3 regions of the Cellulosimicrobium sp. EB106-03-01-XG111 genome follow, and region 3 is predicted to be linked to each of the others. Evidence: riboswitches for the same ligand, from Rfam matches in the RefSeq annotation. Region 3 holds a riboswitch; each other region holds the start of a gene.
The links. Region 3 has a riboswitch for S-adenosylmethionine ahead of AC3WT4_RS00230 (methylenetetrahydrofolate reductase). Riboswitches for the same ligand answer to the same signal wherever they lie in the genome.
Positions count from the first base shown of each region.

Region 1 (9,385 bases), on a different contig from region 3:
GCACGAGATCATCGCGGACCTGGAGAAGCAGGCCTGGTTCCTGTCCTCGGAGAACCGCGAGGCCTGACCCGGCCCGCCCCCGCGAGGTAGAACGGCCCGTCGCGAGGTAGAGCACGTCGTGTGCTACCTCGCGACGGGCCGTTCTATCTCGCGGTGCGCTCCTGGAGCGCGCGGCGGCCGGGGATGGCCGCGACGAGCTCCCGCGTGTACTCCTCGTGCGGGTCGAGCAGGATCTGCTCGGCGTCGCCCTGCTCGACGACGCGGCCTCGGTGCATGACGCCGACGTGGTCGGACACCTGCCGCACGACGGCGAGGTCGTGCGAGATGAACAGGTACGCGAGCCCGTGCTCGGCCTGCAGCCGCACGAGCAGCTCGAGGATCTGCGCCTGCACGGACACGTCGAGCGCCGAGACGGGCTCGTCGAGCACGACGAGCGCCGGGTTCAGTGCGAGCGCCCGCGCGATGGCGACGCGCTGGCGCTGCCCGCCCGAGAGCTCGCGCGGTCCCCGGCGGAGCACGTCGGGCGGGAGGGCGACGTCCTCGACGAGCGCACGCGCCCGGTCCGCCCGCTCGGACGGCGACCCGACCCGGTACGCCCGGAGCGGCTCGGTGACGATCTGCTCGACGGTGAACCGCGGGTCGAGCGACGCGTACGGGGACTGGTAGACCACCTGGAAGCCGCGGCGCAGCGACCGCAGCCGCTCGCCGCGCGCCGTCGTGATGTCCTCTCCGGCGAACTCCACCGTGCCCGCGGTGGGCCGCTCGAGCCGGAGGGCGAGGCGCGCCGTCGTGCTCTTGCCCGACCCGGACTCCCCCACGAGCGCGTACGTCTCGCCGCGCCCGACCGCGAGGCTCACGCCGTCCACCGCGACGAGCGTCCGGTGCGCCGCCCCGCGCGGCAGCGTGAACTCCTTGCGCAGGTCCCGCACCGCGAGGACGGGCGCACCCGCGGTGCCCGGGCCGGCGCCGTCGGGCACCGCGGTCCCCTGACCGTCGGCGCGGCTCGCGACCGCGGCGCGGCTCGCGTCGGCGCGCGGGACGACGCCGTCGCCCGTCGCCGTCTCCGGGGTGCTGCCCGCGACGAGGCGCGAGCTCGCGAGGCTCGGCGCCGCCGCGATGAGCTGCTGGGTGTAGGGGTGGCGCGGGTCGTGCAGCACCTGCTCGGCGGTGCCCTCCTCGACGACGACCCCGTGCTCCAGGACGACGATGCGGTCGGCGCGGTCCGCCGCGACGCCGAGGTCGTGCGTGATGAGCAGGACCGCGGTGCCGAGGTCGCGCACGAGGCCGTCGAGGTGGTCGAGGATACGGCGCTGGACCGTCACGTCGAGCGCGCTCGTGGGCTCGTCCGCGACGACGAGGCGCGGCCGCGCCGCGACGGCGATCGCGATGAGCACGCGCTGGCGCATCCCGCCGGAGAGCTGCGACGGGTACTGCCGCGCGCGGGCCTCCGGGTCGTCGATCCCGGCCTGGCGCAGCAGCTCGACCGCGCGCTCGCGCGCCTCCTTGCGCCGCGCGAGCCCGTGGATGACGAGCACCTCCGCGACCTGGTCGCCCACGCGCGTGACGGGGTTGAGCGACACCGTCGGGTCCTGCGGCACGAGCCCGACGTCGCGGCCCCGCACCTGCTGCCACTCCTTCTCGGAGAGCCGTCCGACGTCGCGGCCGCCGAGGCGGATGGTCCCTGCCGTCACCTCGCCCCCGCGCGCGAGCAGGTGCAGGGCCGCGTGCGCCGTCGTGCTCTTGCCCGACCCGGACTCGCCCACGAGCGCGACGACCTCGCCCGCCCCGACCGTGAGGTCGACGCCGCGGACGGCGGCGTACGAGCCGCCGTCGCGCGTGCGGTAGGCGACCTCCAGACCGCGGATCTCGAGCGCGGGCGCCTCGCCCGACGTCGGGCCGGGACGCTCCTGGGTGGTCGGCGTCGTGACGGTCATGCGTCCCCTCCGGTGCGTTCCAGGGCCCGCGCGACACGGTTCGCCGACAGCACGACGGCGACGATCACGAGGCCCGGCATGGTCGTGAGCCACCACGCGGTGGCCAGGTAGTCGCGCCCGCCCGAGACGAGCGACCCCCACTCGGGCGCGGGCGGCGGCGTCCCGTAGCCGAGGAAGCTCAGGGCCGAGATCGCGAGCACCGCGGTCCCGAGCTCGAGCGCGACGAGCGCGAGCACCGGTCCCGTCGAGTTGGGCAGCACGTGGCGCCCCAGCACGCCGTACCAGCGCACGCCCGACGCGCGGGCCGCCTCGACGTACACCGACGTCGAGGTCCGCAGGACCTCGGCCCGCATGACGCGCGCGAACGTCGCGACGCTCGTGATGCCGACGGCGATCGCGACCTTGACCGTCCCGAACCCGAGCGCCGTGATGATCGCGAGCGAGAGCAGGATGCTGGGGATCGCGAGCAGCACGTCGACGAACCGGCCGACGACGTCGTCCACCCACCCGCGCACGAACCCCGCGAGCAGGCCGAGCAGCGACCCGGCGACGAGCCCGACCGCGACCGCGATGACGGTCGCACCGAGCGAGGCCGACGCGCCGTGGACGACCCGCGCGTACACGTCGCGTCCCAGGTGGTCGGTGCCGAACAGGTGCGCGCCCGACGGCGGCTGCAGCCGGTCCGCGGGCACGCCCGTCAGCGGGTCGTACGCCGTGAAGAGCTGCGGGACGACGGCCCACGCCGTGACGAGCAGCACGACGAGCACGGCGACGACCAGCCCGGGACGCCGCACGGCGTACCGCGCCCCGCGTCGCCACCGGCCCGCCGTGCCCCGGGTCCGCACGCGGCCGTGCCGGAGGATCGCGCGCGCGTCCTCGCGGTCCTCGACCTCGATCTCCGCGGGCGTGCGCCCCGCGGGCGCGTCGGCGGGCGGGGCGTCGGGGGCGAGCGCGCCCGACGGCGGGGCGTCCGCCGCCGCGGCACGGTCCGCGACCCGGGCCTCGTCCCGGAGCACGATGCGCACTCCCGGCCTGGTGCTCATGCGGCCACCGCCTTCTGTCGTGCGTCGATCCGGGGGTCGAGCAGGGGGTAGAGCAGGTCGACCACGAGCGTGACGACCACGAACACGAGCGCCGAGAGGACGACGACCGCCTGCACCACAGGGATGTCCTGCGCGTCCACCGACGTGACCGTGAGCCGTCCCAGGCCGGCGCGCGAGAACACCGTCTCCGTGACGACCGTGCCGCCGAGCAGCCCACCCACGACGACCCCCAGCACGGTCAGGGCGGGGATCGCGGCGTTGCGCAGCGCGTGGCCGAAGTGCACGCGCGCCCGGCTCGCGCCCTTGGCCCGCGCCGTCTCGACGTACGGCTCGCCGAGCGTCCCGCGCAGGCTCCGCGCGAGCACCTGGGCGAGCGCGGCGCTCGCCGGGACGGCGAGCGTGATCGCCGGCAGCACGAGGCTGATCGCGCCCTCGTTGCCGATCGCGGGGAACACCGGGAGCTGGAAGGAGAACCACTGCAGGAGCAGCAGGCCCAGCCAGAACGGCGGCAGGGCGACGCCGAGCGGCGGGAGCGACGCGAGCGTGTGGCGCAGCCAGGCCGCGCGCGGGAACGTGCTCGCGATCGCGATGCCGGCGCCCGCCACGACGGCGAGGACGAGCGCCGCGGCCGTGAGCCGCAGCGTCTCCGGGAGCGCCTGGAGCACGAGCTGCGTCGCGGGCGCCCCGGACGCGTACGACGTCCCGAAGTCGAGCCGCAGCGCGTGCCACAGCGCGTCGGCGTACTGGACCAGCACGGGCCGGTCGAGGCCGTACTGCGCGCGGAGCGCGTCGAGCAGCGCGGGGTCCACCTGGTCCGCCTCGCCGCCGCCGCTCGCCATGAGCGCGGCCGGGTCGCTGGGCAGCAGGTAGAGGACGAAGAACGAGATCGTGAACGCCGCCCAGAGCACGAACAGCCCCTGCCCGGCGCGACGCAGGACGTACCGGCCCATGGTCGGCCTCCTTCCGTGGGGGATGCCCGCCTGCCCGACGCCGCGGCGTCGGGCAGGCGGGCCCGGCGGGTCAGCCCTGGGTGACCCAGGCGTCGTAGAAGTCGAGCCGCGACGACGCCTCGAACGTCAGGCCGTGGACCGTGTCGGCGGCCGCAATGGTCGTCGAGAGCTCGTAGACCGGGATCGCGTGCCCCTTCTGGACCAGGAGGCGGGACGCCTCCGTGACGAGCTCCTGCCGCTCGGCCGGGTCGGTCGCCGCGGCCGACGCGTCGAGCAGGCCGTCGACCTCCTCCGCGTCGCGCTGGTTGATGTTGCGCGCGTTCGCCGAGAAGATCGTCCGCAGCACGTCCGGGTCGGAGCGCGTGAGGTTGTAGTAGTCGAAGTCGAAGTCGCCGCTCTCCTTGATCGCCTGCGACTCCGCGACGGTCACGTGCTGGAGCTGGAGGTCCACGCCGATCTGCGCGAGCTGCTGCTGGACGAGCTCGAGCGGCTCCGGCACCTGCCAGAACGTCACGGTCGTGGAGAGCTTCTGGCCGTCCTTCTCGCGCACGCCGTCGGCGCCCTCGACCCAGCCTGCGTCGTCGAGGATCTTCTTCGCGCCCTCGGGGTCGTAGGCGAGCTCGTCCGCGACGCTCTCGTAGAGCGGCGTCGAGTGCGACAGGACGCTCGTGGCCGGCTCGTCCTGCTCGCTGAGCACGGTGTCCGCGATCTGCTCGCGGTCGATGCCCCGGAGGATCGCCGTCCGCACGGCCTCGTCGCCCGCGAGCGGGCTCGACTCGTTGGGGAAGAGGTTGAACACGACGCCCGGGTTCGCGCGGTACTCGAGCCAGAACCCGTTCCCGTCGAACTGCGGGAGGTCGACGGTCGAGATCGCGGCCGTCGCGTCGATCTGCCCGGACTGCAGGCTGCCGCTGCGCACGCTCGCCTCGGGGATGACCTTGAACGTCACCGTGTCGAGGTAGGCCTCGCCCTGGTGGTCGTTGGCCTCCGAGCCCCACGCGTAGCCCGCGACCTTCTCGAGCACGATCTCCTGGTCCTGCGTGTAGGACTTCACGGAGAACGGCCCGGAGCCGACGAACTTGCCGGCGCAGCGGTCCTCGACGCTCAGGTCGGCCGAGGACGGGGCGAGGAGGCCGAGCGAGAACGTCGACGTCGCCTGGAGGAACTGCGCGCTCGGCGCCGCGAAGTCCACCGTGAGGGTCTGCGGGTCGATGACGGTCGTGCCCTCGTAGCCGACGAGGTACTGCGACCCGAGCGACGCCGTCGCACCGAGCGCGACGATCGCGTCGAGGTTCGTCTTCACCGACTCGGCGTCGATCGGCGTGCCGTCGGCGTACGTCGCGTCGTCGCGCAGGTGGAACGTGTAGCTCGACGCGTCGTCGTTCACCTCCCAGCTCTCCGCGAGCCACGGCAGGATCTCGCCCGTCTCCGGGTCCTGCGCCGTGAGCGACGCGACGGTCTGGCGGGCCGCCGCGATGGCGTCGTTGTTGCCGACCTGCTGCGGGTCGAGGCAGTGCGAGTCGACCGTGATCGCGAAGGTCAGGTCGCCGCCCGCGACGGGCTCGCCGGACGGGCTGGGCGACCCGCCGTCGTCGGACGTGCCGGACCCGCCGCCGCACGCGGCGAGCAGGAGGCCCGTGGCGGCGGCCGCCGCCACGACGGTCAGGGACCGGCGTCGGTGAGGTGTGGGGATCATGTCGTGCTGCTCTCCTCGGTGCCGGCTGAGGACCGGCGGTCGTCCGGCGCCGGTGGTCGACCGCGCCGGGCCCAGGGCCGGCGCGGCGGGGGTGCCCACCGGTGTGCCGTGCTTACCGCGCCGCGGGAGCGGCGCGGTCAGGTCGTTCCCGGAGCACCCCGTCACGTCGAAGGGTTGCTGGTCAGCGAGCCGGGCCTGCGTGCTGACGCTCGTCACCTGGGAGCAGGAAAGACAATCCCGACTGGTTGAGTCAAGTATCGAGACGCGCGTCCCGCCAGGCGGACGGTTGTTTCCTGCTCCGCGACGTCGCGACCTGTCGGCGGGGCCGTCACGAGCACGGCGAGGGCCCGCTTCGCCGGGCGAGACGGGCCCCTCCGGTCCGGCGTGCTCGCTCAGGCCGCGGTGAAGCCCGCCGCGCGACGGGCGTCGGCCACGCTCCAGAGGTCCGTCTTCACCTCGGCCCGCACGACGGGGACGACCTCCTCCGCGAACCGACGCAGCACGTCCTCCTGCTGCGTCGCGGGGATCAGGTGGTTCACCGAGACGGACTGCAGATCGTGCCCGTACGAGGCGTGGTAGTCGAGGATCTTCTCCGCCACGCGCTCCGGCGACCCCACGAGCGCGGGCCCGCGCTCGACGGCGTCCTCGACCGTCCGGAAGCTCGGTGCCTTCCCGACGGCGTCCGCCCCGTAGCCGCGACGTGCCGCCGCCGCGACCTGGCCCTCGTAGATCGGGCGGTACTGCTCGATCGCCTCCTCCGTCGTGTCGGCGAGGAACAGCCCGCCCGAGCCCGACCCGACGAACCCGTACGCCGGGTCGTGCCCGTGCGCCGCGTACCGCTCGCGGTAGCGGTCGATGAGGACCTGGTAGTTCTCGCGCGGCTGCAACGCGTTGGCGCTGACGATCGGGTCCCCGTACCGGGCCGCGAGGTCCACCGCGAAGCGCGACGTCGCCGACCCGTGCCAGATCCGGAACGGCCCGGCGAACGGCCGCGGCAGCGTCGTCGCGTGCTCCAGCGCGTGGCGGTGCCGCCCGCTCCAGCTGACGTCCTCCTCCGACAGCAGCAGGCGCAGCAGCTCGTAGTTCTCCTGGAGGTACTCGTACTGCTTGTCGATGTCCAGCCCCAGCAGCGGGTACTGCAGCACCTCGTTGCCCTTGCCGATGACGATCTCCAAGCGCCCGCGGCTCAGCTGGTCGACCGTCGCGAGGTCCTCGGCGACGCGGATCGGGTCGAGCAGCGACAGCACGGTGACACCCGTGCTCAGCAGGATGCGCGACGTCCGCGCCGCGACCGCGCCGAGGATCACCGTGGGTGCCGACGACAGCACCTCGCCCGCGTGCCGCTCCCCCACCGCGAACGAGTCGAACCCGAGCTCCTCCGCGAGCACCGCCGTCTCCACGACCCGGTTCAACCGGTCGGACGGCGCGACCGCCTCCCCGGTCACGGGGTGGGGCGGGTTGAACACGATGTCGAGTACCTGGAACCGCACGGTCCTGCTCCTTGCTGTCGGTGTCGTCGTTCGGGGGGCCCGGTACCGGAGCTGCCGACCCGGGGCGGGGTTGCCGACCTGTCAGGCCGCGGCAGCCTCGGCGGCGGCGGCGTCGCGCTTCGCGACCTCCTCGCGGACGATCGGGATGACGTAGCGGCCGAAGTCGACCGCGTCGTCGAGCAGGTCGTAGCCGCGGGCCGAGATCACGCGGACGCCGAGGTCGTAGTACGCGAGGAGCGCCTCGGCGACCTGCTCGGGCGTGCCGACGAGCGCGTTGGAGTTGCCGGCGCCGCCGGTGGCCTTCGCGGTCGCGGTCCACAGCGCGGTGTCGAAGCGCTCGCCCTGGGCGGCGATCTCGAGCAGGCGCTGGGAACCCGCGTTCTCGGGCTTGTCGATCGGGTGCCGACGGCTGAGCCGACCCCCGGCGGCGGCCTTGCGTGCCTCGATCCGGTCGAGGATGCGGTGTGCCTTCTCCCAGGCGAGCTCCTCGGTCGGCGCGACGATCGGCCGGAACGCGGCGTGGATGCGCGGCGGCGTCGTCCGGCCCGCGGCGGCGGCCTCGGCGTGCACGCGCGCGATCTGCTCGGCGGTGCGGTCGAGGGGCTCGCCCCAGACGGCGTAGATGTCGGCCTCGGCCGCACCGACGCGGAACGCGGCGTCGGACGACCCGCCGAACGAGATGGTCGGGGTGCGGCCCTCGAACGGCTTGGCGTCGAGCACGAAGTCGTCGAAGTCGTAGAACGGGCCGTGGTGGTCGAACGGCTCGGCGCTCGACCAGGCCTGCTTGACGATCTGGATGTACTCCTGGGTGCGCGCGTACCGCTCGTCCTTGGTCAGCGTGTCGCCCTCGCGGCCCTGCTCGTGGTCGTTGCCGCCGGTGATGAAGTGGACGGAGAGCCGCCCGCCGGAGAGCTGGTCGAGCGTCGCGAACGTCTTGGCCGCGTACGTCGGGTAGGACACGTTGGGCCGGTGCGCGAGCAGGAGCTCGATCGACTGCAGGCGCGCGGCGGTGTAGGCGGCGAGGGCGGCGGGCTCGGGGCCGGAGGATCCGTACGCGAAGAGGACGCGCGTCCAGCCGTTGTCCTCGTGCGCGCGCACGAGGCGCTCGAGGTAGGCGGGGTCGAACGCAGCGGTCGTGCGGTCGGTGGTCTCCGACGCGTCGTTGGTCGTGGCGATGCCGAGGAACTCGACGGGCATGAGGGTCTCCGTGGTGTCGGTGCGGGTGGTTCGGGGTGGGGTGGTGCGGGTTCGCGGACCGGACGTGCGCGGCGGCGCACGGGTGCCGCTCAGGGGGCGGCGGGCGCCGTCGACCTCGAGGGCACCGTCGGCTCCGCGGACGACGTCGGCCCGGAGGACGGAGCGGGCCCGTCGACCGGGTCGGACGCCGGGAGCCCGGCGTCCTTCCACGCCGGGAACCCGCCGTCGACGTGCGAGACGTTCGTGTACCCGCGCCGGGCGAGGGCCTCGGCGACGGGCCCGGAGCCGTCCGGCGACCCGCACACGACGACGACCGGCGTGTCGAGCGAGACCACCGGGGCGTCGGCGGGGCCGAACAGCGCGTCGAGATCGTGGCGGTCCGCGAGCGTGGCGCCGGGGATCTCGCCGTGCGCGGCGCGACCTCCGGCCGAGCGCACGTCGATCAGCAGCGCGCCGTCGGCGACCTGTGCGGCGGCGTCGGCCGCGGTCCGGAGGGGCGGGGTCGTGGTCATGGGTGTCTCCTTCGGGTGAGGTCGCGAGATCGACCCGCACGTCCGAGGCCGACCCTCCGCGGGTCGCTCGGGAGACGCGCGGTCGATCCCGCGTCAGCGGGTGGTGGCGAGGGCGGGTGCGACGTCGGGGGTGGCGATCGTGGCCGTGGTGTCGCCGCTGCCGGAGGCGCCCGCGAACCACTGCTCGGCGAGCAGCGCGAACGAGCGGCGCGCGTCGTCGGCGTCGTGGGTCGCGGTGGTGACGAGCAGCTCGTCGGCGCCGGTCGCGCGGCGCAGGGTCTCGAGCCGCCGCACGACGGTCTCGGGGTCACCGACGATGCGCGTGTCGACCCGGTCCGCGACGAGCGCGCGCTCGGACTCGGGGCGGTCCTCCCACGCGGGCGACGTGCCCGGCTCGGGGTAGGCGATCGCGCCGTCCGCGCCGCTGCGGATCGAGAGCACCCAGTCCGCGAACGGTGTCGCGAGCTCGCGGGCCCGTTCGATCGTGTCGGCGACGAGCACGTCGGCGGACACGACCACGTAGGGCTCGGCGAGCACGCCCGGCCGGAACGCCTCGCGGTACG
Region 1 is NZ_JBYTEQ010000006.1:236,550-245,934, reverse strand. It holds gene AC3WT4_RS08180 (Dps family protein) at 1-67, shown strand, start outside; gene AC3WT4_RS08175 (dipeptide ABC transporter ATP-binding protein) at 144-1,934, opposite strand; gene AC3WT4_RS08170 (ABC transporter permease) at 1,931-2,977, opposite strand; gene AC3WT4_RS08165 (ABC transporter permease) at 2,974-3,927, opposite strand; gene AC3WT4_RS08160 (ABC transporter substrate-binding protein) at 3,998-5,623, opposite strand; SAM riboswitch class IV at 5,727-5,840, opposite strand; gene AC3WT4_RS08155 (LLM class flavin-dependent oxidoreductase) at 6,016-7,113, opposite strand; gene AC3WT4_RS08150 (LLM class flavin-dependent oxidoreductase) at 7,195-8,310, opposite strand; gene AC3WT4_RS08145 (rhodanese-like domain-containing protein) at 8,400-8,822, opposite strand; gene AC3WT4_RS08140 (LLM class flavin-dependent oxidoreductase) at 8,916-9,385, opposite strand, start outside.
Region 1: another riboswitch for S-adenosylmethionine. It lies ahead of AC3WT4_RS08160 (ABC transporter substrate-binding protein); the one in region 3 lies ahead of AC3WT4_RS00230 (methylenetetrahydrofolate reductase).

Region 2 (9,385 bases), on a different contig from region 3:
CCCGCTGGGACATCTCGCGCGAGGCGCAGGACGAGCTCGCGCTCGCGAGCCACGAGCACCTCGCGGCCGCGTGGGACGCCGGGTTCTTCGACGACCTCGTCACCCCGTTCCGCGGTCTCGTGCGCGACGACAACCTGCGCGCCGACTCGTCGCTCGAGAAGCTCGCCGCGCTCAAGCCCGTGTACGGCAAGCGCCTCGAGGGCGTCACGCCGACCATGACGGCGGGCAACTCGACCCCGCTCACCGACGGCGCGTCGACCGTCCTCCTCGCCTCGGCCGAGTGGGCGCGCGAGCGCGACCTGCCGCTGCTCGCACGCGTCGTCGACGCGGAGACCGCCGCCGTCGACTTCGTGCACGGCCACGAGGGCCTGCTCATGGCCCCCGCGCACGCCGTCCCGCGCCTGCTCGCGCGCAACGGGCTCGCGCTCGGCGACTTCGACCTCTACGAGATCCACGAGGCGTTCGCGTCCACCGTGCTCACGACCCTCAAGGCCTGGGAGGACGACGAGTACTGCCGCACCGAGCTCGGGCTCGACGGCGCGCTCGGCTCGATCGACCGCTCGCGGCTCAACGTCAACGGCTCCTCGCTCGCCGCGGGCCACCCGTTCGCCGCGACCGGCGGGCGCATCGTCGCGACGGCGGCCAAGCTCCTCGCGCAGCGCACCGCCGAGACCGGGGCGCCCGCGCGTGCGCTGATCTCCGTGTGCGCCGCGGGCGGGCTCGGCGTCGCCGCGATCCTCGAGTCCGTCCCCGCGACCGACGCCCCCGCCTGACGGCCCCCGACGACCCGAGAGGAACCACCGTGACCGACTCCTACGTCCAGGCCGTCAACTCCGGCTTCACGAAGACGCTCGCCAAGAAGCTCGGCCTTCCGCGCCCGGCGGTCCTGCGCCGCTTCCGCGCGGGCGACCCGCTCACCGTCGGGCCCGTGCTCGTGCTCGGCGGCACGCCCGGCGTGCGCGACGACGCCGACCTCGTCGCCGAGGCCCTGCTCGCCTGGGACCTCGACGTCCGCCAGACCCCGGACGACACGACCCGCTGGGGCGCGGTCGTCGTCGTGCTCAGCGGGATCGAGCGGCCGCAGGACGCGTCCGCGCCCGTCATGGCGCTCTCCGCGACGCTCCGCCGCCTCGCGCCGAACGGCCGCGTCGTGACGATCTCGCGCGCCCCCGCCGACACCGACTCCCCCGAGCTCGCCGCCGCCCGCGAGGGCGTCGACGGGTTCCTGCGGTCCGTCGCCAAGGAGCTGCGCTACGGGGCGACCGCCAACGGTGTCCAGGTGACCGACGACGCCCCCGTCGACAGCCCGAGCGTCCTCGCGACCCTCCGCTTCTTCCTGTCCGCGAAGTCCGCGTTCGTCGACGGCCAGCTCCTCCGGGTCGGCCCGAGCGCGTCCGACAGCGCCTCCGCCGACCTCGACCACCCGCTCGCCGGCAAGGTCGCGGTCGTCACGGGTGCGGCCCGCGGCATCGGGGCGCAGGTCGCCCGGACGCTCGCGCGCGACGGCGCGAGGGTCGTCGTGGTGGACGTGCCCGCCGCGGGCGAGGCGCTCGCCCGGGTCGCGAACGAGATCAAGGGCACGGCGCTGCAGCTCGACGTGACCGCCGACGACGCGGGCGCCCGGATCCTCGAGCACGCCCGCGCACGGCACGGCGGGCTCGACGTCCTCGTGCACAACGCCGGCATCCTGCGCGACAAGCTGCTCGCCAACATGTCCCCCGACAAGTGGGACGCGGTGGTCGCGGTGAACCTCGCCGCGCAGCTGCGGATCACGGAGTACCTGCTCGGCGCGAACGGGTTCTCCTCCGCGCCGCGCGTCGTGTCGCTCGCCTCGACGAGCGGCATCGCGGGCAACCGCGGCCAGGCGAACTACGCGTTCTCGAAGGCGGGCGTCATCGGGCACACGCGCGCGTTCGCCCGTCTGCTCGCGGCACCCGGCGGTCCGGGCGGGACGGCGAACGCCGTCGCGCCGGGCTTCATCGAGACGGACATGACGGCGTCGATCCCGTTCGTGCAGCGCGAGGTCGCGCGCCGCGTCGCGTCGCTCCAGCAGGGCGGCCAGCCCGTCGACGTGGCCGAGGCGATCGCGTTCCTCGCGTCGCCCGCGGCCGGGGGCGTCAACGGCCAGGTGCTGCGCGTGTGCGGGCAGAACGTGGTGGGCCGGTGACGGCGCCTGCGGGCGCCCCGGCGCGCGTCGAGACGCTGCCCGCCGTCCCGGGGCTGGGCGGCCTGTACGTGCGCGGGCTCGCGGCGTCGGGCCGGATCGCGGCGGCGCACCGGCTCCCCGTCCGGGGCGGCCCGACGGAGCTCACCCTCCCGGACGTCATGTACCGGGTCGCGGCCGTCCCGACGGGCGACGACGCGGCGCCGGGCCACGTGGGCAGCGCCGCGCACCTCGCGCGGTACGCGCGGCTCGTGGGCGAGGCGCCGTCGGACGTGCTGCCCGCCGGGTACCTGCACGTGCTGGGGTTCCCGCTCGCGACGGCCGTCATGGTGCGGGCGGACTTCCCGCTCCCGCTGCTCGGGATGGTGCACCTCGCGAACTCGGTGTCCGTGCTGCGTCCGGTGCGGCTCGGGGACGCGCTCGAGGTCCGCGCGCGGGCGCAGGACCTGCGCCCGCACCGCCGCGGTGTCCAGGTGGACCTCATCACGGAGGTCTCGGTGCTGCGCACGGACGACGAGCGCGCCGCGGGCAGCGGGCTGGCCGCGACGACGCTCGCCTACCGGGGCGTCTCGACGTACCTCGCGAAGGGCGCGTCCCTCCCGGGCGGCCCCGCCCCGGCCGACGCCGAGGGACCGGCCGCGTTCGTCCCGCCCCTGCCCACCGCGCGGTGGGCGCTCGGCGCGGGGACCGGCCGCGCGTACGCGGCCGTGTCCGGCGACCGCAACCCGATCCACACCTCGGCGCTGGGCGCCAAGGCGTTCGGGTTCCCGCGGGCCATCGCGCACGGCATGTACACCGCCGCGCGGGCGCTCGCCGAGGCAGGCCCCGGTCGCGGCGACGCCTACGACTGGACCGTCACGTTCGCCAAGCCGGTGCTGCTGCCCGGCACGGTCGACGTCGCGCTCCGCCCGGCGGGCGACGTGCCCGCCGAGGTGCGGGACGCCGTCGGGCAGGTCCCGGCGGCCGTGCCCGACGGCGCGGGCGACCCCGGCACGGGCGTCGCCTACCAGGCGTGGGACGGCAAGGGCCCCCTCCACCTCGCGGGCCGCGTCACCCCGCGCCCCTGACGGTCCCGCTGCCGAGCACGGGGTCGGTGTCGTCGTCGAGCGCCTGACGACACCGACCCCGTGCTCGACGCCGCGCAGGCTCGTGGTCGACGCGCCGGCCGGTCAGGACAGGCGGGCGAGCAGCCCGTCGCGGACGGTCGGCCACTCGTCGCGGAGGATGGAGAAGTAGGCGGTGTCCTGGCGGGAGCCGTCGGGCGCCACGCGATGGCTGCGCAGCACGCCCTCGGGGACCGCGCCCAGGCGCCGGATCGCCCCGAGGGACCGGCTGTTGCGGGCGTCGGCGCGGAGCGCGACGCGCGCGACCTCGAGGTCCTCGAACGCGTGCCGCAGCAGGAGGTACTTGCAGGCCGGGTTCGTCGTCCCGCCCCACCACCCGCGCGCGTAGAACGTGGACCCGAGCTCGACCCGACCCTGGGACGGCACCCACTCGTAGAGCGACGTCGAGCCGCGGACCGCGGCGTCGGCGGGCTCGCCGTCCGCACCGGGAGCACCGGGAACGCCCACGACCGCGAACGCGAGCCGGCCCGGCGCGGCGACCGCGTCGCGCACGTAGCCCTCCATCGCCTCCGTGCCGCGCGGCACCGCGCTGGACATGCCCGCCCAGATGCCGTCGTCGACGAGGGCGCCGAGCGCGGGCGCGTGGGTCGCGGCGAGCGGTTCGAGACGGACGCCGAAGCCTTCGAGGACGGTGTCGTGCTGCACCCGCACATCCCACCACACCGCCCGTGCCCCGACGGCGTGCGAGCCCGGCCGACCGTGGTTACGGTCGAGAGGTACCGACGAGAGGAGCACCCATGGGACTCGGAGACAAGGCCAAGCACGCCGCTGAAGAGGCGGGTGGCAAGCTCAAGGAAGGCGCGGGCAAGCTCACGGACAACGAGCGGCTCGAGGCCGAGGGCCAGGGCGACCAGGCCAAGGCCAACGTCAAGCAGGCGGGCGACGACGTCAAGGACGCGTTCGACCGCTGAGATGCTCCACCGTTCGACCGCGAGGGCTCCGCTACGGCGGGGCCCTCGTGGCGTCTCCGGGACCGTGCGCTCGCGGCGATCGGGGCGGAACGCTCAGGGCAGGACCGCCCGGGCGCGGTGGGTCAGGACGCGGCGAGCGGCCGGACGTCGGCCGGCGCCGCCGGCGCGAGCACCGGGACGACGCGCGGGGCGGTGATCCGCGCGAGGAGACCCACCTCGACCCCGGGCCACTCGGGCGCGAGGATCGAGAACAGCACGGAGTCGGCGCGCGTCCCGTCGGGCGCGGTGCGGTGGCCGCGCATGACGCCCTCCTCGTGGGCGCCGAGACGGCGCATGGCGCCGAGCGAGCGCTCGTTGCGCGTGTCGACGCGGAAGCCGACCCGGTGCACGTCCCACGTCTCGAACGCGTGGCGCAGCAGGAGCCACTTGGTCACGGGGTTGACGAGGCTCCCCCACGTGGACCGCGCGTAGAACGTGCGACCCACCTCGACGCGGCGGTCGACGAGCGACAGGTCGCGGAACGCCGTGCTGCCGAGCACGGCGCCGGGCACGCCGTCGGGGTCGACGGCGCGCACGACGAAGCCCGTGAGGTCCGGGGCCGCGCGCGTCGCGGCCACGAGATCGGCCATCCCCGCCACCCCGTAGGGCAGGGGGATGCTCATGCCTGACCACATCGCCTCGTCGACGAGGCCGGCCAGCGTCTCAGCGTGCTCCAGGGCCAGCGGTTCCAGGCGGAAACCGTGCCCCGAGAGGACGACGTCGTGCAGCACAGCGCATATCAGAGCACACGCGGAACACCGCGCCAAGAGGGTCCGGCGACGCGGTGGACAACGCTCGGCGACGGGCCGGTGAACGGGCTCCCCCGTCGGCCGCCGACGACGGTCAGACGGCCGGTCCGCAGCCCGCGGCGTCGGCGAGGAAGCCCGCCGCGGCGGTCGCGAAGAGACCCTCCAGCCCGGACCCCGCGGGGACCGGGCGGGGGTCGTCGACGACGGCCCAGCAGCCGTCGACGACCTCGTACCGGGTCGTCGGGCCCTGCTCGACGTACGCGCGCACGGCCTCGACGAGGCGCACGACGTCCGCGCCCGTCGTCCCGACGCCCACCGAGGCGCGGATCGCGCCCGCGTCGTAGCCGAGGCGCGCGAGCAGCGGGTGCGCGCAGAACCGGCCGTCGCGCACGCCGATGCCGTGCTCGGCCGAGAGGTAGGCGGCGACGAGGCCCGGGTCGTGGCCCTCGACGGCGAACGTCACGACGCCGACCGGGTCGACGGCGTCGTCCCAGACGCGCACGACCCGGACGCCGGGGACGGCCTCCAGGCCCGCGACGAGGGCCGCGCGCAGCGCCGCCTCGTGCGCGTGCAGGTCGGCCGGGTCGAGCGCGGCGAGCGCGTCGCACGCCGCCGCGAGCGCCGCGGCACCCACCACGTTCGGCGAGCCGGCCTCGTGGCGCGCGGGCGCCGTCTGCCACTGGGTCCCGGTCACCGCGACCTGGCGCACGGCGCCGCCGCCCGCGAGGTAGGGGGTGCCCGCGTCGAGCCAGTCACGACGCCCGACGAGCGCGCCCGCGCCGAACGGCGCGTAGGTCTTGTGCCCCGAGAACGCGACGTAGTCGGCGCCCGACGCGGCGAGCGAGAACCCGCGGTGCGGGACGAGCTGGGCGCCGTCGAGCACGACGCGCGCGCCAGCGTCGTGCGCGGCGCGGACGACCTCGGTGATCGGCAGGGACTCGCCCGTGACGTTGGACGCGCCGGTCACGGCGACGAGCGCGTACGGGAAGCGCGCGAGCTCGGTGCGCAGGCCCGAGAGCGTCTCCGCGACGGACGCGCCGCCCGCGAGGACCGTCGCGCCCCCGGCGCGCTGCCACGGCAGCAGGTTCGCGTGGTGCTCGACGTCGAGGACGAGCACGCGCGCGGGCGTGCCGTCCGCGTTCGCCGGGACGCAGCCCGCGAGCAGGTTGAGCGAGTCGGTGGTGTTGCGCGTGACGACCGTGACGTCGTCCTCGCGCGCGCCGACGAACGTGCCGATCGTGCGGCGCGACGCCTCGTAGAGCGCCGTGGAGACCTGCGACAGGTAGCCCGCGCCGCGGTGCACGCTCGCGTAGAGCGGCAGCACCTCGGTCACGCGGTCCGCGACCGAGCGCAGCGCCGGGGCCGACGCCGCGACGTCGAGGTTCGCGTACGGGACGCTGCGGCCGTCGACGAGCGGGACGAGCGTGTCCCCGCCGACGACGGGCAGGAGCGCGGGCGCGTCGGCGAGCGCCGCGAGGTCAGGGGCCGGGGCGTCGGTGGGACACGAGACGTCCGCGAGAGCAGTCATGGCACAGTCCTCCAGGGTCGTCCGGGGAGAACCTCCCCGCGCTTGCCGCCCGCCGGTCGGCGTGCGGCCTGGTCGTCACCCGGGGCACCCCGCCGCGAGAGGAGGGTTGCCGGCCAGCAAACCGGGGTTTCGCGCTGGCACTCATGACCTGCGTCCAGGATGTGCGCGGCGGCACTCCGTGTCAACCCGTGGTCAGGGCAGTCCGCATGGTGGACGCTCTCTCGCGACGTCGCGGCCCACGGTCACTGCACGCCGAGGGCCGCCGGACTCACGCGCTGTAAAATTTCGAGATTTTGGGAAGGCCATAATTTGAATTCTCGAGTACCTTGAGGGCTAGCAGGTTCTCCTCCTCCTGCTTTAGCCAATCCCTGACCACCGTGCGTGCCTCATTTGACGCGAGCGCGCAGAACGCGAGGATTCGCCGGCTTAGAGGTTGATGACAGTGGGGCATCGAAGCGCGGGCTGCACCGCGCAATTTGTCGGGGTCCCAGCAGGCTAAGCGGTGAGCGGCCATGGCGAGCAGTGGGGCCGATGTCGCCGGTTCGCTTACCAGCGACTCCACGAGTTCGATCATGTTCTTTCGCGGCCTAATGTTAGGCGAAATCATTCGCAGGTAGTGTGCTGTAGACCACTCGAAAGCAGCCCATTCGGACCTCGAATGTTCCACGAGCCAATCCTGCAAGCTCGCCTGAACAAAGTTCTCTCTGAATAGCGGACCAAGGATGTCCGCACCGTGCGGCATCTCGACGCATGCATCAAGCATATCAATCACACGGTAGCTGGAGCCATGCTTTAGCATGCGATTAGCCGCAAACTTGAGGCTCGTCCTTCCCGCGACGGCTGGCTCCTCAAATAGACGATCCACGAGTTCCTCGAGTGGCCCCTCATCCGCCTTCGAATCGAGCGCCTCATCGATTGCACTGTGTTCGATCTGCATCGCGCGCTCCCAAACCTCTGGACCTTCCAGGAGCCTTGTCTTTGCGCTGTTTGCATGGAGTCCCAACGACCGCGCCGTGGACTGCAATTCGAGTTGGGCCGACCGCATCGACGCTCCGTCATCCCCGAAAAGCCAAATGTCATCCATCCAGCGCGTCCAACTTGTTCGCGGGTTCGCCCCCTTCGTTCCGCGCACGACAAGTTCCATGATGCTTGAGGAGTGGCCCTCAAGCACATCGTCCAACGACGACACGTACATGTTGGCCAGAACAGCAGATGCGAAAGAACGTTGCGGTATGCCCGTTCGATGGGCATTCCTATCGAATCCCTCTAGCATACCGAGGAGTCGGCCAGTGGCCTTTCCCTTCTTGGCAATCTGCTCTATCCGCTCCTGGAGGAGTTGCACAGGGATGCTCGCGAAAAAAGAGACAATGTCGGAGACGAGGGCCACGTCGAACTGATATGCAGCAGACTCGAGGTGTGAACGATAAACATCCCACTGGAGCGAGTTTTTCGAGTAAACTCCCCGCTCTGGATCGGCTGGAGGAAGCCTCCATCCGTAGACGTTCCTGGGGAGAGCGCCGATCGCCTCAACGCTAATACGGTCCACAAGCGCCTGGTATGCGAGCCGGTCCAGGATGTCCAAGACCACCGCCGGCCTAACTCCCCAATTCTCCTTTGGCACGTCGATCAGTGTCAGCTTGCGCGAGCCAGAGCCATCGAGATAGGTGTGTAGTTCGCCTCGACCGACCTTCTGCAGAAACTCCAGCTCGGGCCAATTCCATGGGTCTCGGTACCAATCTTCTACGAACTCGACCCGAAGGTTCGATGCTGCGCGGTCGACGTCGAGAGCTCGTTCCCATTGCACGGCTGGCACCGGGCGAGACTCGCACCAGCGCTTCCAATGCGCAACCCTCTCGGATGCGTTTCACCCTCCGACTATTGCTGGTTCGAAGCATCCGGCACACCGTGGGTCCCACTCAGCGCTGAGACGGGCGTTCCGCGCGTCGGACGCGTGGCGTACGATCCGAGCCAACCATCCGGAGCGGCCGAGTGACGTGGCACGTCGACGCCGCAGCAACCCCCCGGACCGCCTCGGCGGCCGGGCGCAGGGTGCTACTGCCACGATCGATGGAGGAGGACTCTCATGAGCGACCAGTCCCAGCAGGCGTCGGCAGCGGGGTCGGCGCTGCCCGACGCACGACCCGCCGTCGGCTACGCCGGCGACCTCACCCCGCAGCAGGCGTGGGACCTGCTCGCGCACGACGAGCGCGCCGTGCTCGTGGACGTCCGCACCGAAGGCGAGTGGCGCACCATCGGCGTGCCCGACGCCACGGACCTCGGCCGCGACGTCGTGTTCGACGAGTGGGTCACCCCGGCGGGCCCCAACCCGCGGTTCCTGGACCAGCTCGTCGAGGCGGGCCTGACGCCCGGCGACGAGCGTCCCGTCGTGTTCCTGTGCCGCTCGGGCCAGCGGTCGATCGGCGCGGCGCGCGCGGCCACGGCCGCCGGGCTCGGGCCGTCGTACAACGTGCTCGAGGGCTTCGAGGGCGCCCAGGGGTTCTCGGGCCTGCGGGACGTCGAGGGCTGGAAGGTCCGCGGGCTGCCCACCACGACGTTCGACGAGGCCGCCCGGTGAGCGCGGCCGTGCCCGGGAGCGTGCCCGGCGGCTCCGGCCGCAAGCCCCTGCCCGCGAGCGCCCGCCCCGCGACGCTCGCCGTGCGCGGCGGTCACGCGCGCACCGAGTTCCAGGAGACGTCCGAGGCGCTGTTCCTCACCCAGGGCTACACCTACGACCGCGCGGCGGACGCCGAGGCCGCGTTCCAGGGAGAGCTCGACCGGTTCGTCTACTCGCGGTACGGCAACCCGACCGTGCACACGTTCGAGGAGCGCCTGCGCCTCCTGGAGGGCGCGGAGGCCTGCTACGCGACGGC
Region 2 is NZ_JBYTEQ010000006.1:198,613-207,997, reverse strand. It holds gene AC3WT4_RS08020 (acetyl-CoA C-acetyltransferase) at 1-773, shown strand, start outside; gene AC3WT4_RS08015 (3-oxoacyl-ACP reductase) at 803-2,167, shown strand; gene AC3WT4_RS08010 (MaoC/PaaZ C-terminal domain-containing protein) at 2,164-3,231, shown strand; gene AC3WT4_RS08005 (GNAT family N-acetyltransferase) at 3,334-3,933, opposite strand; gene AC3WT4_RS08000 (CsbD family protein) at 4,026-4,199, shown strand; gene AC3WT4_RS07995 (GNAT family N-acetyltransferase) at 4,322-4,969, opposite strand; gene AC3WT4_RS07990 (aminotransferase class V-fold PLP-dependent enzyme) at 5,082-6,515, opposite strand; SAM riboswitch class IV at 6,549-6,664, opposite strand; gene AC3WT4_RS07985 (RNA-directed DNA polymerase) at 6,784-8,328, opposite strand; gene AC3WT4_RS07980 (rhodanese-like domain-containing protein) at 8,599-9,090, shown strand; gene AC3WT4_RS07975 (O-succinylhomoserine sulfhydrylase) at 9,087-9,385, shown strand, end outside.
Region 2: another riboswitch for S-adenosylmethionine. It lies ahead of AC3WT4_RS07990 (aminotransferase class V-fold PLP-dependent enzyme); the one in region 3 lies ahead of AC3WT4_RS00230 (methylenetetrahydrofolate reductase).

Region 3 (9,385 bases):
GCTCTCGTCCGCGAGGCGCGCCCGGCGCGCGAGACGGTCCGTGCCCGGACCCGGGAGCAGGATCTTCACGCGCTGGTCGAGCCCGACGTCGGCGCACCCGGCCAGGTCCGGCCCGGCGAGCGTCACGCGCGCGAGGCGCGGGCCGACGTCGTGTACGCGGGCGACCGTCGTCGGGAAGAGCACGTTGGGCGACCGGTGGAACCGGCACCCGGCCGGGCCCCCGGCCGTCGCCGGGGGCGCGGCCGCCCCGTCAGGAGCCGGCACGGTCCTGCAGGAAGCGCTCGACGTCGTCGAGCACGGCCTGCCCGCCGAGCGGCCCCACGCCGCTGATCCAGTACGACTGGTCCACGACGCGCACGTCGGGGAACGACGCGGCGTTGAGCGGGATCTCCGCGGGGATCGCGGACGCGTCGTCGGGGTCGGCGGCCGAGACGAGCACGAGGTCGGCGGCGGCCTCGGTCACGCGCTCCGGGGACAGGTCGACGGAGATGTCCTCGCCCCACTCCTGCGCCGGCGTCGTGAACCCGACGCACTCGAGCGTGCTGCCCGCGAACGACCGCGGCCCGTACGCGGACACGATGCCGTCGCGCGGGCGCAGGAGCTGCGCCGTCCCGGAGACGTCGTGGTCCTCCTGGAGCTGGGCGCACCGGGCGTCGTAGGCGTCGAGCAGGGCCTGGGCGTCCGCCTCGCGGCCGAGCGCGCGGCCGACGAGCAGCACGTTCTCCTGCCACGGGTCGGTCTGGGTCGCCATGAAGACGGTCGGCGCGACGCTCGCGAGCTGGTCGTACAGGTCGGAGTGGCGCGACTCCGTGCCGAGGATGAGGTCCGGCTCGAGCGCCGCGATGGCCTCGAGGTTCGGCTCGGGGACGGTCCCGACGACCTCGATCGCCTGCGCCTCCTCGCCGAGGTACGCGGGCACGCCCGCCTCGACGCTCAGCACGGCGGCACCCACGGGGACCACGCCGAGCGCGACGGCGGTGTCCGTCTCGACGGGCTCGAGCGTCACGACGCGCTGCGGCGCCGCGTCGAGCTCGGCGGTCCCCCGCGCGTGCTCGACGGCGTATCCCGCCGCGGTGTCGTCCGGCGCCGGCGCACCGGTCGCCGCGGGCTCGGGGTCGGACGAGCACGCCGCGAGGAGGGTGGCGGCGAGCACGAGGGCGGTGGTGGTGACGCTGCGGCGCACGCGCGGGCTCGACGTGGTCCGGGAGATCGGCACAGGAGGTTCCTTCGTCGTGGGATAGGACTGCCTTACCTTACCTGGCTGCCCGGGGTGGGTGACGCCGCGCTGGATACGATCACTGCATGTCCGGGCCCGTGTTCGCCGGCGCCGCCGCCGGTCTCGTCGTGGGCGTCCTGCTCACCCTCGGGCTCGTGCTCGCCTGGCGGCTCGCGCGCGGGTCGCGCGAGCTCGGGAGCGACTCCGACCGGGCGACGTTCCGCACCCTCCACCTCGCGTCGCGCGCCGCGACGCACCTGCGCGACGGCCTCGACGGCGACGACGTCGGCCGCGCGGCCCGCTCCCTGCGCCAGCTCCTCGGCGCCGACGCGCTCGCCGTCGTCACGGCCGACGGCGCGGTCGCCCTCGACGGGAGCTCGACGCTCGAGCCGGACGCGCGGCGCGTCGCCGGGCGCGTCCTCGCGACGGGACGGCGCCACGTCGAGAGCGGCGACGTCGAGGACGCCGTCGGGGCGCCCGTCGTGGCGGGCGGGCGCGTCGCCGGGGTCGTCGTCGCGTTCGCCGACACCGTGCGTCCGCCGCTCGTGCGCGCCACGGGCGAGGTGGCGCAGTGGTGCGCGGCGCAGCTCGAGCTCGCCGAGCTGGAGGCGTCGCGCACGGCGCTCGCCCAGGCCGAGCTCCGCGCGCTGCGCGCCCAGATCAGCCCGCACTTCGTCTACAACGCGCTCGGCGCCATCGCGTCGTTCATCAGCACCGACCCCGAGCGGGCGCGCGACCTCGTGCTCGACTTCGCCGACTTCACGCGCTACTCGTTCCGGGGGCGCGGCGACTTCACGACCCTCGCCGACGAGCTGCGCTCGATCCACTCCTACGTCGAGCTCGAGCGCGCCCGGTTCGGCGAGCGCCTCGCCGTCACCCTGCAGATCGCGCCGGAGTCGCTGACGGCGGTCATCCCCTTCCTCTCCGTGCAGCCGCTCGTCGAGAACGCCGTGCGCCACGGCCTGGAGCCGCGCGAGCACGGCGGCACCATCGTCATCACCGCGCGCGACGAGGGCACCCAGACGGAGATCACGGTCGAGGACGACGGCGTCGGCATGGACCCGGCCGTCGTGCGCGAGCTCCTCACGTCGCGCGACACGACGCACGTGGGCCTGCGCAACGTCGACACGCGCGTGCGCCAGCTCTACGGCGACGACCACGCGCTCGACATCGAGACCGCGCCCGGCTCGGGCACGCTCGTGCGCCTGCGCGTCCCACGGTCGCAGCCGCTGCACGAGACGGAGGTGAGCGTGCCGTGACCGCCCCGGACCCGGCCCCGGCCGGCGGCGTCCCCGACGGGGCGAGGGACGCCGTCGGGCTGGACGCGCTCGTCGCCGACGACGAGCGACCCGTGCTCGACGAGCTCGTGGCCCTGCTGCGCCGCGACCCGCGCGTGCGCACCGTGCGCGGGGTCGCGAGCGGCTCCGAGGCGCTGCGCGAGCTCTCGTCGCGAACGGTGGACGCGGCGTTCCTCGACATCCACATGCCGGGCCTGACCGGCCTCGACCTCGCCCGCGCGCTCTCCCGGTTCGCCGACCGCCCGGCGGTCGTGTTCGTCACCGCCGACGAGGCGCGCGCGCTGGAGGCGTTCGACGTCGAGGCCGTCGACTACGTGCTCAAGCCCGTGCGGCGCGAGCGGCTCGCGCGCGCCGTCGACCGCGTCGTCGAGCGGGTCGCGGAGCGCACCGCGGCGGGGCGCGTTCCCGCGACCGACGCGGTGGCACCGCCCGCGAGCGCCGCCGCTCCCCCGCCGGCGGCCGGCGGCCCGGTGGGAGGCGCCGCACCGGCCGACGAGACGCTCGTCGTGACGGTCGGCACGACGACGCGGCTCGTCCGGCGCAGCGCGGTGCGGTGGGTGCAGGCGCAGGGCGACTACTCCCGGCTCGTGACGGACACCGAGCAGTTCCTCGTGCGCGAGCCGCTCTCCGACCTCGAGGAGCGGTGGGCGCCCGCGGGGTTCCTGCGCGTGCACCGGTCGTACCTCGTGGACCGCGCGGCAGTGACCGCGGCGCGGTTCGGCGGGGCGCAGCCCGCGCTCGTCGTCGCCGGGCACGAGGTCCCGGTGAGCCGCCGCATGGTGCCCGCGGTCCGCGAGGCGCTCCTCGGGCCGCACCGGGGCGCGCCGTGACGGGCACCGACCCGCGCCGCGACGCACGCGTGCGCGTCCGGTCCACGGACGTCCCCTCCACGAGCCGGGGCCCCGGCGAGGACGGGTCCCCGGGGGGCGGGGCGGCGTCGGGCACGACGCGGACCGGCGAGCCGGACGACGCCGCGACCGCGTACACGCGCGGGCTCGTCCGGGCCCAGCTCCGGCTCGGGCTGGCGTGCGTGGCGTCGTTCCTCGCCGTCGTCACGCTGCTCACGGTGACGATGAGCGGCGTGCCCGCGCTGGACGACGTCGTGGTGCTCGGCGTGCCGCTGCCGTGGCTCGTGCACGCGTACGGCTTCTACCCCGTGATCGTCGCGTTCGCGGTCGTCTTCGCGATCGCGGCGGCGCGCAACGAGCGCCGGTACCGCGCGCTCGCCGAGGGCGCGGGAGCGCCCGACGAGCCCGGCCCCGACGACGGCGGTGCGCCGTGACCAGCGCGCTGCCCCTCGTCGCGATCGCGCTGCTCCTGCTCGCGACCGGCCTCATCGGGTTCTACGGCCTGCGGATCTCGCGCACCACGAGCGACTTCTTCGTCGCGTCGCGCACCGTGCGGCCGGTCTGGAACGCGTCGGCGATCAGCGGCGAGTACCTGTCCGCGGGCACGTTCCTCGGGCTCTCGGGCCTCGTGCTGCTGTCCGGCGCAGAGGCGTTCTGGTTCCCCGTGGGGTACGCGGCGGGTTACCTGCTCGTCCTGCTGTTCGTCGCGGGCCCCCTGCGGCGCAGCGGCGCGTACACGATCCCCGACTTCGTGCACGCCCGGCTCGACTCCGTGGTCGCGCGCCGCGTGACGAGCGTGCTCGTGCTGGTCATCGGGTGGCTGTACGTGGTGCCGCAGCTCCACGGGGCGGCGCTCGTCATCACGAGCGTGGCCCCGGTGCCGCCGTGGGTCGGCTCGGTGGGGATCGCGGTCGTGGTGAGCGCCGTCGTCGCCGCGGGCGGGATGCGCTCCATCACGTTCGTCCAGGCGTTCCAGTTCTGGGTCAAGCTCACCGCCCTCGCGGTGCCGCTCGTCGTCGTGCTCATGGCGCTCGGGGGGGCGTTCGAGCCCGGCGGCGCCGTCGTCACGTTCGACCCCGCCGCCGTGTTCCCCCACGAGGCCGGGCCGGGCGGCCTCGACGCCTACGCGACCGTCTCGCTCCTGCTCGCCCTGCTGCTCGGCACGACCGGCCTGCCGCACGTCCTCGTGCGCTTCTACACCTCGCCCGACGGCGGCTCGGCCCGCCGCACGACCGTCGTCGTGCTCGTCATGATCAGCGTGTTCTACATGGTGTCGAGCACGCTCGGGCTCGTGGCGCGGGTCGTCGCGCCCGACCTCGCGGCGCCCGGCGTCGCGGACACCGTCGTCCTCACGCTGCCGACCCGCCTCGTGCCCGGGCTCGGCGGCGAGCTGCTCGCCGCGCTCGTCGTCGCCGGGGCGTTCGCCGCGTTCCTCGGGACGTCGTCCGGGCTCGTGGTAGCGCTGGCGGGCGTCGTGAGCCAGGACCTGTTCGGCGGCACCGTGCGGTCCTTCCGGTGGTCGGCGGTCGCGTGCACGCTCATCCCGCTCGCGTTCGCGCTCGTCACCATCCCGCAGGGCCTCGTGACGAGCGTCGGGACGGTGTTCGTCTTCGCCGCGTCCGCCTTGTCCCCCGTCATCCTGCTCGGCGTCTGGTGGCGCGGCCTCACCGCGCGCGGCGCGGTGGCGGGCATGGTCGTGGGGGCCGTCCTGTGCGCGACGGCGCTGCTCGCGTCGTCCGCGCTCGTCGCCACGGGGTACGGGAGACCGTCCGGCGACACGGCCGACGGCGTCCCCGGCGTCGTGCGCGCCCTGCTCGCCCAGCCCGCCGCCTGGACCATCCCGCTCGCGACGGCGACCGTCGTCGTCGTGTCGCTCCTCGACCGGCGCGGCCCGCCGCTGCGCACCGACCGGTTCCTCCGGCGTCTGCATGTGCCCGAGCGCCGGCGGGCTTGAGACCCGGAAGGCCGACGACGACCCGTCGCCACGCTCGGCGTCTGGGACATCGCTCGAGCACCTGAGATCTGTAGCGGAGGAAACCTGAAATTCGTCGCGTAGAGAGACTGCGATCTGTAGCGCGGGACGTCGGTACGCCTCCGACTGATCCCTCCGCATCTCACCTGGCGGGCGCTCTCGACCGCATGTCGGATGGGTCGTAGGATCGTGGCAACCATCCAGAGCGGTCGAGAGTCCTGGCTCGACGACACCGCAGCAACCCGCCGACGGAAGCCTCCCGAGGACAAAGGTGCTAACGCCAGGGTCGATGGAGTGACGCATGACCTCAGAGGCACCCTTCGCGCACCGTCCGGGCCGTCCGCGGCCGACGGTGTCGTTCGAGCTCATGCCCCCGCGCCGACCGGACGCGGCCCCGAAGTTCTGGGAGACGGCACGCCGTCTCGTCGCGACGCACCCCGACTTCGTGTCCGTGACGTACGGCGCGGCGGGCACCGACCGCGCGACCGCGCGCCAGGTCGTGGGACGGCTGCTCCAGGGCACGCCCGTGCTGCCGATCGCGCACCTCACGTGCGTCGGGGCGTCGCGCGAGGACGTGGAGTCGGTCATCACCGACTTCCTCGACGAGGGCGTGCGGAGCTTCCTCGCGCTGCGAGGCGACCCGCCGCGTGACCAGCCGGACTGGCAGCCCGCGCCCGACGGCGTCCGGTCGTCGACCGAGCTCGTCGCCCTGCTGCGCGAGGTCGAGGCGTCGCGCTGCGCGTCCGACCCGGCCGTCGCGCTGCGCGGCGCGGCCCGGCCGCTGACGATCGCCGTCGCGACGTTCTGCGACGGCAACCCCGCCGCCGGCACGAGCCGCACCCAGGAGGTGCGCCGCCTGTGGCAGAAGCAGCAGGCCGGCGCGAGCTTCGCGATCACGCAGCTCTTCTACGACGCGTCGTCGTACACCGACTTCGTCGCCGAGGCCCGTGCGGCCGGCGTGACGATCCCCATCCTCGCCGGGCTGCTGCCCACGACGGAGCCCGCGCGGCTCCGTCGCGTCGAGGAGCTCACGGGCGTGCGCGCGCCCCAGCACCTGCTGGACGCGCTCGACGCCCTGCCCGACCCGGAGGCGCAGCACGCCTACGGGATCGCGTACTCGGTCGACCTCGCGCAGCGCGTCCTCGACGCGGGCACGCCCGGTCTGCACGTGTACACGTTCAACAAGCACCGCGCCGCTCTTGACCTGCTCGAGGGTGTCCACCTCGGCGGCGGGTCGGGCGGGACCGGGGGCGGCGCCAGCGCCGCCGCCGCCCCGCTCGTCCCGGACCTGGCCAGCGGGCCGTGGGTCACCGGCACCTCCCTGCCCACGACGAGCGCCGCCACGCACGGCGCGCCCGTCTGACCGGTCCTCCGGACCAGCAAGAGGTTTCGATCATGGCCACTTCCGTACCCTCCCCTACCCAGAACCCGGTCGGATTCCCCGCCGGGACCGTGCTCGGCTACCCGCGCATCGGGCGCCGCCGCGAGCTCAAGAAGGCCGTCGAGGCGTTCTGGGCCGGCAAGACGTCGGCCGAGGAGCTCGAGGCCACGGCCCGCGAGCTGCGCCTCGCGACCGTGCGCCGCCTCGTCGAGCTCGGCCTCGGCACCGACGACGCGTCCGTCCCCGGCTCGTTCTCCTTCTACGACCAGGTGCTCGACGTCGCCGCCGCCCTCGGGGCGGTCCCGTCGCGGTTCGCGTCGCTGACCGACGACGCCGGCCGCCTCGACCTCGCGGGCTACTTCACCGTGGCGCGCGGCCAGGGGGACGACGCCCCGCTCGAGATGACCAAGTGGTTCGACACGAACTACCACTACCTCGTGCCCGAGATCGGCCCGGACACCCCGATCCGGTTCGTCGACGACCGCGTCGTGCGCGAGTTCGTCGAGGCGAAGGAGGCCGGTGTGGTGACGCGGCCCGTCGTCGTCGGGCCGGTGACGTTCCTCGCGCTGTCCAAGGCCGCGGACGACGCGCCCGCCGGGTTCGCGCCGCTCGACCGCCTCGACGACGTCGTCGCCGCCTACGCCGACCTGCTGCGCGCGCTCGCCGCCGCGGGTGCGCCGTGGGTCCAGCTCGACGAGCCGATCCTCGTCACCGACTCCGTCGACGTCCCGTTCGCCGAGCTCGCCGCCGCCGTGGGGTCCGCGTACCGCACGCTCGCGACGGAGCTCTCCGTCGATGCCGTGGACGCCGCGCAGGCGCGTCCCGCGATCCTCGTCGCCGCGCCGTTCGGCGGCCTCCAGGCCGCTGCCGAGCGCGACGGCGGGGAGGCCCGCGACGGTCTCGCGCTGCTCGCCGGCACGGACGTGGACGCGATCGCGATCGACCTCGTCAAGGGCGCGGTCCCGGCGGCGGCCGACGGCGGGGTCCCCGGCCTCGCGGGCAAGACGCTCGTCGCGGGCGTGATCGACGGGCACAACGTGTGGCGCGCCGACCTCGCGGCGAAGCTCGACGTCGTCGACACCGTCCAGGCCCTGGGCGCGGGCGCGGTCGCCGTCGGCACGTCGACGTCGCTGCTGCACGTGCCGCACGACGTCGAGGACGAGACGTTCGCCGAGCCCGGCACGGTGTCGGGCACGACGCTCGACCCGCGCCTGCGCGACTGGCTCGCGTTCGCGGACCAGAAGGTCGGCGAGGTCGCGACGCTCGCCGGCGCGCTCACGGAGGGTCACGACGCCGTCGCGGCCCAGATCGAGGCGTCCCGCGCGGCGGTGGCGTCGCGCGCGGAGGCGAGCGGCGTCGTCGTGCCCGCCGTGCGCGAGCGCGCGGCCGCGCTGAGCGACGCCGACTTCGCGCGCGGCGCGTACGCCGAGCGCGCGGCGGCGCAGCAGGCGCGCCTGAACCTGCCGCTGCTGCCCACGACGACGATCGGCTCGTTCCCGCAGACGCCCGAGATCCGCCGCGCCCGCGCGCTGTGGACGAAGGGCGAGCTGTCGGACGCGGACTACACGACCGCGATGCGTGAGGAGATCGCGCGCGTCGTCGCGATCCAGGAAGAGCTGGGCCTCGACGTCCTCGTGCACGGCGAGCCCGAGCGCAACGACATGGTGCAGTACTTCGCGGAGCACCTCGACGGGTTCGCCGTCACGGCGAACGGCTGGGTCCAGTCGTACGGGTCGCGCTGCGTCCGCCCGCCGATCCTGTGGGGCGATGTCACGCGGCCCGCGCCGATCACGGTCGAGTGGTCCGCGTACACGGCGTCGCTCACCGAGAAGCCCGTCAAGGGCATGCTCACCGGTCCCGTGACGATCCTCGCGTGGTCGTTCGTGCGCGACGACCAGCCGCTCGGCGACACGGCGAACCAGGTGGGCCTCGCGCTGCGCGACGAGATCGCGGACCTCGAGGCCGCCGGCATCGGGATCGTCCAGGTCGACGAGCCCGCGCTGCGCGAGCTCCTGCCGCTGCGCCGCGCGGACCAGCCGGCGTACCTCGACTGGTCCGTCGGGTCGTTCCGGCTCGCGACGTCGGGCGTGGAGGCGGCGACGCAGATCCACACGCACCTGTGCTACTCGGAGTTCGGCGAGGTCATCGGCGCGATCGACGGCCTCGACGCCGACGTGACGTCGGTCGAGGCGGCGCGCTCGCGCATGGAGATCGTGCCGGAGCTGCGCGACGCCGGGTACTCGCGCGGCATCGGGCCGGGCGTCTACGACATCCACAGCCCGCGCGTGCCCTCGACGGAGGAGGTCACCGAGCTGCTGGAGCTCGCGGTGAAGTCGATCGACCCGCGCGTCGTCTGGGTCAACCCCGACTGCGGCCTGAAGACCCGCCGCTACGAGGAGACCGTGCCGTCGCTCGAGCACCTCGTCACCGCGGCGAAGGCCGTCCGGGCCACGCTCGGCTGAACCCCGGAGACGCCGGAGGCCGGGTCCCGTCGGGACCCGGCCTCCGTGTCGAGGTGTCAGCGCTCGGTCGTGCCCGTGCCCGCCATCGGGAGGGCGAACGCGAGCGTCGCCGCAGCGAGGCCGCCCACGAAGAGCCACACGCCGCCGTCGACGCCGGACATGCCGGACCCCATGAGCACGAGCCCGCCGACGAACAGCGCGAACGCCA
Region 3 is NZ_JBYTEQ010000001.1:49,201-58,585, reverse strand. It holds gene AC3WT4_RS00260 (siderophore-interacting protein) at 1-264, opposite strand, end outside; gene AC3WT4_RS00255 (ABC transporter substrate-binding protein) at 251-1,216, opposite strand; gene AC3WT4_RS00250 (sensor histidine kinase) at 1,303-2,475, shown strand; gene AC3WT4_RS00245 (LytR/AlgR family response regulator transcription factor) at 2,535-3,344, shown strand; gene AC3WT4_RS00240 (heavy metal transporter) at 3,341-3,796, shown strand; gene AC3WT4_RS00235 (sodium/solute symporter) at 3,793-5,316, shown strand; SAM riboswitch class I at 5,528-5,630, shown strand; gene AC3WT4_RS00230 (methylenetetrahydrofolate reductase) at 5,636-6,697, shown strand; gene metE (5-methyltetrahydropteroyltriglutamate--homocysteine S-methyltransferase) at 6,730-9,177, shown strand; gene AC3WT4_RS00220 (hypothetical protein) at 9,234-9,385, opposite strand, start outside.